Regions from separate parts of the Pseudomonas sp. 10S5 genome, predicted to be linked through region 1. Evidence: riboswitches for the same ligand, from Rfam matches in the RefSeq annotation. Region 1 holds a riboswitch; the other holds the start of a gene.

The links. A riboswitch is a leader RNA that binds a small molecule or an ion and turns the genes downstream of it on or off. The one in region 1 is predicted to bind fluoride.
Region 2: another riboswitch for fluoride. It lies ahead of crcB (fluoride efflux transporter CrcB); the one in region 1 lies ahead of QN378_RS19800 (cation:proton antiporter).

Annotation. Positions count from the first base shown of each region.
Region 1 covers NZ_JASJVL010000021.1:2,742-6,903, reverse strand. Annotated here, with positions in the region: gene eno (phosphopyruvate hydratase) at 1-138, shown strand, start outside; gene QN378_RS19815 (hypothetical protein) at 170-493, opposite strand; gene QN378_RS19810 (hypothetical protein) at 480-638, opposite strand; gene QN378_RS19805 (universal stress protein) at 673-1,092, opposite strand; gene QN378_RS19800 (cation:proton antiporter) at 1,188-2,387, opposite strand; fluoride riboswitch at 2,672-2,733, opposite strand; gene QN378_RS19795 (phosphatase PAP2 family protein) at 2,810-3,430, opposite strand; gene QN378_RS19790 (histidine phosphatase family protein) at 3,707-4,162, opposite strand, start outside.
Region 2 covers NZ_JASJVL010000010.1:17,970-22,131, forward strand. Annotated here, with positions in the region: gene QN378_RS12565 (DUF2817 domain-containing protein) at 1-242, shown strand, start outside; gene ampC (class C beta-lactamase) at 265-1,428, shown strand; partial or broken gene QN378_RS12575 (DUF190 domain-containing protein) at 1,462-1,785, opposite strand; gene crcB (fluoride efflux transporter CrcB) at 1,797-2,180, opposite strand; fluoride riboswitch at 2,317-2,377, opposite strand; gene QN378_RS12585 (hypothetical protein) at 2,462-2,770, opposite strand; gene QN378_RS12590 (sigma-70 family RNA polymerase sigma factor) at 2,783-3,337, opposite strand.

The DNA.
Region 1 (4,162 bases):
GCGCTTGGCACCGGGCATCTGAAAACAGGCGCCCCCTGCCGTGGAGAACGAGTAGAAAAATACAATCAACTGCTGAGGATTGAAGAGTCACTGGGGGGCTCGGCGATCTACGCAGGCCATCAAGCCTTCATTCGCTAGCTCGCTCAGACCGCGCCGCCTTATCCCGAACTCATGTCCTGAGGCTCGCGATAAGGCGACGCGGTTCCAGTAGCAGGTCGAGAGCCAGTTGGACGCTTTGCACTGCCAGATCTGCTGCTGTCAGGGTATTCATTGCGGCACCTTCTCCCCCGATGACTGCGATCCCCAGCGCAGCTATAGCTAACCTGTGACGATCATTGCTGCCGTTACCAATGGCGACGACTCCGGCTGCGCCGAGGGTGCGTAAATAGTCTTCCTTGGCGATGCTCTGGTCCTTGACGGGAAGAATCATCAAATTGATATCCAAAGAGCTGAGTTGCTCTTGTGCCGTGCCGAATGTGTCACCCGTCAGCACAGATGGAAACCTTTGAAGACAACGCCTTGAGCTTCTCCTGCACGCCCTCAAGCAGCGTTCCATCGAAAGCCAGCGTGCCGTTGTAATCGCACACCAAGTGTTTGAGTTCCAGCTTGCCTCGGCCCGGAATATCAATCGATAACATATTTTTCTCCTTCAAAACGATTAAGACTCTGAAATCAACCCCGGATAACGGTGACCGCACAAGGCGCGTGGTCAATGACCTGCCTTGCGACCGAGCCCAGTAGCCAGCGTTCGAAAATGGAGTGGCCACGGTGCCCAACCACGATGTGATCAATAGCGTTCGCTTCGGCATAGCGCACTATTTGTTCGGCTGGGTGACCGATGACCACTTGTATAACTGGAGGATGCTCGCTGGCCTGTTGATGGTGCTTGAGGCTCTTCAGCATATGGCGGTAATGTGCTCTTGATCGCTCAACAACCGCCTCCGTTTCAACCTCATCACCGAATTCTGGTGGCTGACATACGGCAACAATGTGCAAGCGGGCGTTGAAACGGCTGGTCAGTTCGTTGGCAAAATTCAATGCCTTTTTGGCAGCCTCCGAACCATCATAGGCAATGAGAACTTGCTGGATCATGATGTTCTCCTACCACCTGTAACAGGTGGGCATAACGGCTTCACGGTTGGTGCTTGATCGCAGGCGCTTACCCGTAGCGGTTCAGTACCCAGCGTTCAAGGCTCTTGAACATCGGCGTTATCTTCTTTTTCCTCAACGTTGGGGTTGGTCGGTAAGAGATGTCTTGGGAGGAAAAAAGCATTGGCAATCAAGGTTGGCAAAACGGCACTACCGATAACGGCGGCAACCAGTGCTGAGTACTGGCCCTTATCGATCAAATCATGCGACAAGCCGAACAATGCCGAGATGGTGCCGAATGTCAGTCCGGTGGACATGAGCAATGTCGTGTACATGCCCTCCCGGCGGGGAGAGCCGTAAGCTTGGGTTAGGGGGTAAGCACCGATCATTTTGGTCGCCATCTTGACCAGCAATAGCAAGAGGAAGGCGGCAGGAGTCGCAATCAATGCAGGGAGCGAAACGAGTGAACCTGCACGAATGAAATAGAAAGGCGTTAGTAACCCGAAAGTCATTGTTCGCAAACGACGGATCAATGCATGGTTTTTACCTACCGTGCCGGCTAGGACCATGCCAATCAGATACGCGGGCAACACTGCCTCACTGTCAGCCCAGGTTGCTAACGCGCCCAGAGAAAACAGGCACAAGATCAGAAATTTTGCTTCCAGCTCAGAGGGTCGGCCACCAAAGCGCCGGAAAAACTTTGGCGTCAGCCATGGCAGCAAGAAGGCCGCAGCAACCAATGCGGCAATAAATACGAGTGTTCTTACCGTGAATGGGGCAAAGATCAGCCCAAGGGCTATCACGGTGGCCAAGTCGGTTACGAAGCAAGCAGCGAGCACGGTTTTGCCATATTCGCTGGTGTTGATGCCGAGTTCCAGCATCACCGCATACACCACCGCTACCGAGGTGGTAGACATCGCGATGCCTGCAAGCCAACTTGCCTGAATGCTCCAGCCAAGCCCCCAGAATGCGAGTGCAGCACATCCTAGAAAGGGCACCATGAAGCTGACCAACCCAATCGCTAGGGCTTGCTCCCACTGCTTGCGAAAGACCACTGGATCAAGCTCTGCACCGGCAAGAAATGTCAGCAGTATTGCCCCGGCACCAGAGAGAAACTTTATCCAGCTAGCATCGCCCTGAAGGATCGCAACACCGAGCATTGCACCGATGATCAACTGGGCGATGGTCCCGACCACGATCTCTGATAGTGCGGTTGCTATCTTCAAGAAGATCGACATCAAGGTGGCGGCTAACGCCAACCCCAGCCATAAAGCCGCCTGAGCCCATATCTCAGTCATGGTGCTCACCTACGGTAGGGACTGTCAGCTCAGTTTTAGCCCGCTTGATTTCTGCAAAGATGTTTGATGAATAATCTGGAATTAAGCGGTTGAAAGAAAAGGCTCGAAACCTAAGCCCCAGGCTGCGCTGAGACTTACCAATCAGAAGGATACTGCGAGGGAAATCGAACATATCACCTGCCCTGATCATAGTCATGGACAGATAGACAGATAGACAGATAGACAGATAGACAGATAGACAGATAGACAGATAGACAGACAAAGCCTACGCGCCCATAAGGGATTTATGCGTAGGCATCATTAGCCGGAAGGCGGTTAAAGGAGGAATGCCATCTCCTGCGCTAACTCTAGCACCTGAATTTCTTTTTGCACGGGAGGAACTGTGCCGGTGAGGCCCTAGTTTTCGCTTCAGGGGAACGGGGTTATAGCTTTTTGATTGGTCGGGCCGAGCATTGTGTTTTGGGTTGCTCTATGACCCTTCGCTGCTGATGCCAAGATGCCGTTAACCAGCACACAATCGCCCATGCGGCCCCCAGGCACCATCCGGACAAGACATCGGTGGGATAGTGAACACCCAGGTACAGTCGGCTCAAACCAACAAATAGAGTGAGGGTTATCGAAAGAGCGACAAAGTAAATTTTGAAACGTTTCTCGCTGTGTGCGCTGGCAAGAATGGCTCCAAGTGTCAGAAACGTAACGGCTGAAAGCGTTGCATGACCACTTGGAAAGCTCGCAGTGAACACCCTTGCGGCGTGTGGAATATCAGGTCGAACTCGATCAATGCCTAGCTTGAAAAGTGTGCTCAGGATCGCACCACCTACAACCGAGACAGTTAATAGGACTGCCGTCGACCGCTTGCGTAAGAGAAAGAGGTAGCCCAAAGTCGAGAGAAAAACAAATCCTAAAAAGGCATAACTGCCAAGAGCCGTGACATCTCTTCCCATTTCCTCTAACCAGGCGGGACCAATTGGATCGGCCGGATTACCGTTAGCGCGCAGCGCCATTAAAAAAGCGTGGTCGAATACTTCCGTATTACCTTTCATGACCATTACAGAAAGGAATATAAACGTGAATACGAGCACGGCACAAACGATTGATTCGGATCGAAAACTGTTTGGCTTTTGTAGCATGATTTCTCTCAAAATATTGGTATTGGCTGAGACCCAGGTTGATGAGGTTCGGCATGGCAATCAAAAAAATACTTTATTTTTTTCAATTTAGCGAAAGAGCCAATAGTCATTCCCGGCAGAAAAATGGGAGGCTTCATCTCCATCTCAGAATGGTGGTTAGCTGATCATAGTGAAGTACTCAGGCCACCTTCAATTTGGAAAAACAGATTGCCAACTTTGAGCATCGATAAAGCCAAGAGCAAGCGGTGCGCCGCCCGCTTCAGATTTGGATATGAAAATTGAGATGCCATAGTCAAGCGTAGTCGACGTAGACAGTTTCATACTTTTTTCGAGTTGCACCATACATTCGCTATGCGTGACAAGAATCAAATTACGACCTTTCATTTTTTGTTGAAGTACATCGTGAAGCATGGTGTTTTTACAGTTGATTAACCAATTCTGCTCTGCACTTGCGTGACCAAACATAAATAATGCACTCTGCGCGGTTCTAGTGAGAGGGCTGCTGTAGATGTCTGTTTTCTCTATGCCGAGCTTTTGAAACTCTTTACCCAACTCAATAGCAGCATCTCGGCCCCGGCTGGTAATCCCATCTGCTTTATCTAGGCAAGGGGCTTTCGAATGGTCGCAGCGCTCCACATGGCGTAC
Region 2 (4,162 bases), on a different contig from region 1:
TTCGTTTGATGCCCTTCGTCATCGAATGTGGCACCTATCCGGGCAACGCTGTTCATCGCCATCTGCGCGACGATCAATGGTTGCATCTGCACGGCAATCCGCTTGATAGCGTGGGGCGGGAAATCAAGCTCGGTCTGTTGGAACAGTTTTACCCGTCGGATAAGGACTGGCATGAACTTGTTTGGGTCAGGACTCGGCAGATATGGGAGCGTGGGTTGCTGAAATTGAGCGTGATTAAATAACCACGAAGCAAGGATCATTGGAATGCGCTTTATTGGAAAGCTTCTTACTCTTTGTCTGTTATCAAGCAGCTGCCTCTTTTTCGGTAACGTTGCTGTGGCGAATGCCGAACCGCGCAACATCGATGCCGTTGTGCAAGATGCCGCTCACTCCGTCATGAGTCATTACAACGTCGCGGGCTTAGCCATCGCGATCACCGTGGATGGCAAGCCGCGTTTCTACAGCTACGGAGTGGCCTCCAGAGAAACGCAGCAGCCGGTCAACAACGGCACGCTGTTCGAGATAGGCTCGGTCAGCAAGACCTTCACGGCGACCCTGGCGACCTACGCCCAAGCCAGCGGCAAGCTACTGCTCACTGATCGCCCAAGCGCCTATGTGCCTGAACTCAAGGGCAGCCCGTTCGACAACGTGACACTGATCAATCTGGCGACCCACACGGCTGGCGGCTTCCCATTGCAGTTTCCTGATGACATACGGAACGCCACGCAGATGATGGCGTACTTCAAGGCATGGCAACCGACGTTTGCCCCCGGCACCTACAGAACCTATGCCAACCCAAGCGTCGGAATGCTCGGAATGACTGCCGCCAAGAGCATGGGAATGCCTTTCGACCAAGCCTTGGAGCATCGGCTGTTTCCCGAACTCGGCATGCCCAACAGCTTCATCACCCTTCCGGCGAACAAGTTGGCCGCCTACGCTCAAGGCTACGACAAGAACGACAAGCCCGTCAGACTCAGTCTTGGCGTGCTCGGCGCCGAAGCCTACGGGGTGAAAACGACTTCCAAAGACTTGATTCGGTTCGTCGAAGCCAACATGGGCCTCACAGACACGAGTCCATTGCTCAAGCGCGCGATGGCCGACACCCACACCGGTTACTTTCAGTTGAGGGCCATGACGCAGGACCTGATCTGGGAGCAATACCGCTATCCAGTCTCACTGGACGCATTATTGGAAGGCAACTCGAACAAGATGGCGTACGAGAGCAACGCCGTCACAGCCTTAAATCCGCCTCTGCCACCGCAGCAATCTGTCTGGATAAACAAGACCGGATCAACCAACGGATTTGGTGCGTATGTGGCGTTTGTGCCAGCGAAAAAGCTCGGCATCGTGATGCTCGCGAACAAGAACTTTCCCAATGAAGCCCGGGTTCGTCTGGCTTACCGCATCCTGACTGAACTTCAACCCTGACGGTAATTAGATGGACTCGCCCACGCCGAGGCGTCAATGCGCCACGGCTTTACCGATAAAGCCCAGTTCAATGGGCATCTTGATATAAACAAGGCGACGTCTTCGATGGCCAAACGCTCAAATAGCCGCTGGTCTTCCTCGTCAGTCATTGCCAGCCGTATTTCCATCGGTTGATCGGCCAGCCCGAAAAAGTGAGCTGAATGGCTCTTGCCTGTGTGCCCAAATCCCTCGATGCCAGACACCCTTGTTGCGCCGCACAGACCCAGTTCTTTTGTCAGGTTGACAATCCATTCCCTGAGCATTTCCCCTCATGGCGATGGTTTGCGGGGTGTAGAAAATCACTTGAAAGCCATTCATGAGGCCTTCCTTCAGCGTCCGCTGATGAATTGAAAGGTCAGCAATCCTAGTGCGGTCATCGCAAGGGAGCCGAGTACATGCACTGCGATCGAACTGAGCGCCCAGAGCAGGCGCCCTTGTTGAATCAAAATCATGGTCTCGGCCGAAAAAGTAGAAAACGTGGTCAGACCACCGCAGAAACCGGTGATGACCAGCAGTCTCCACTCGGCGCTAAGGGTCGGTGTTGCCGCAAAGAATGCCACCGCCAGACCGATGATGTAGCCACCGACCATGTTGGCGACCACCGTACCGGGGGGAAGCGTCGGAAACACCGAGTTGAGCTTCATGCCTAATTGCCAGCGCATCAACGCGCCTACGGACGCTCCGAAAGCGATGGCGAAAATTGACTTCAGCATAGGCGTAACGCTCCCGACCATCGGAGAGCAGGCTGATGCCAAGGGGGCGAGGTTTTATCGAAGGGGTGCTGATAGGTCGTATTCAAGGGCCTGTTCTCATAAGGAACAAGGCGCACACCTACGCGCCTTGTTCAGGATTCACGTAGGCATCATCAGCACAAGGCGGTTAGAGGAGGAATGCCATCTCCTGCGTGCATCCTATAGCACGGCGGGGAAATGTATCAAGGTATTAGCCGGAAGCCCTCCCGGCTTTGTTGCTGGCACTCGATGATCCGTCGCGATTAACCCTCGGAACGCTTGTGTCGCCCGGAGAACATGGTCTGTTTGAACTGCTCGCGTTCTTCGGCCGTCATCGCTTCCCATTTGCGCCAGTCCCGACGACCGTGCCAGCCACCGCGCCCACGGAATCCGCCAAACAGGATCCGGCTAAGCAACAGCAACCCTAACGCATGCCCATAGTCGATCACTCGCCCGCCTGTGAATAACTCTGGAATCACCCAGTTCCACAGCGCCATGACCACCCAGCCCAGCACGGCCACCGCCACGATCCCCAACAGCACCCGTGCCGCAATTCTCAGTCGATATTTCATGTGTGCTCTCCGTTACGTATCAAGTTCGTCATAAACCGTTTGTAGCCGACTGCGCAAATGCAAGACTGCATAGCGCTTTCGTGCCAATAAAGTGTTCACCGCAACGCCGCTTTGCGCCGCTATTTCCTTGAAGCTGTTACCCGCGATTTCATGGGCAATAAACACCTCGCGCTGATTCTCCGGCAGTTCGTCCAACGCATCCTGCAGCGCGTTAAGTACGGCTGAGCGGGCGAAAATAGCGTCCGGCCCGGCGTCCATCGACGGCAGCGCGAGGTCTAGCCGATACACCTCATCGTCATCGTCGGTGCTTTCGTTCATCCCGCTGATGGGTTGTTCTTTCTTCTTGCGAAACCGGTCAATGATCCGATTTCGCGCTACCCGGAAAAGCCATGCACTGGCCTGCTCAATCGTTGCCGGAAGGCGATAGGCTTGAACGAATTCATAAAACACGTCCTGCAAAATGTCTTCGGCCTCAGTCGAGTCACGTACCCTGCGCCGAATGAAATTCCCCAGCTTGGTGCGTTCGCGCAAGACAGTCGCGGTGATGTCGCTGTTTCGGTCTGTCATCAAGTTCCGGCTGTGCGAGGGGTCCATGGAGATGAAGACGTTTTAACGGCAGAAATATTGTGTGGGGTGATGTTTTTATTTTGTGTGGATGCTGGCCATTAGGTGGCTCACGAAGCTTAGCGCCCGCGTCGGTATGCCAGCCTCAAAAGGACGCGTCGCGGCTGGCTGCGCACGTTATCAACGTGAATCCGATGTGCGACGACTTGATGGAATGAGGCAAGTCGCTATGCTTTATCAGGTTCGCATCCCTAAGATTTTCCGTCCCCTCTCCCATGCGGGTGGGGATGCTGGGGGCTATAAGGCTATAAAAGGAGAGATGCCCAGACACAAGAAAGCCCGCACTAGGCGGGCTTCTTGAGGTGGTTTATAGACTGCTGTAGACATCTGTAAACCGGTACTTGGTGGTACACAGTCATTTGAGCTGGGTCGTTAAGTTACTGTATTTAAAGAGTTTTGTTCTGTGTGTGTTTTATAGGGATACACCAGGGGATACACGGCGCTCGCTGCTGGTGGCTGTTTCGTCATCACAATGCTCTCAACGCCGTCCTGGTAATCCCCACCACCTTCCAGATGAGCGGTACTCCGCTGGCGTCTCGATTGTGGCGGTTTCACCACAATAGCTCGCTGGTACCGATGACTTCCTCTGAATAGTGGAAGGCGTAGTGGACGAACTCATATGGATTGCGACCTAAATTAATCCAATGCTTTTGGATGATTAGCCTACACTGGCTTGTGAGCGCCGGGCCAGATTTACCTCAGGCAAGCTCATCAAGTCGTAAATAATTACGGCTTCCTTATCACCTGAGGCGAGAGTCATTTGGGCTG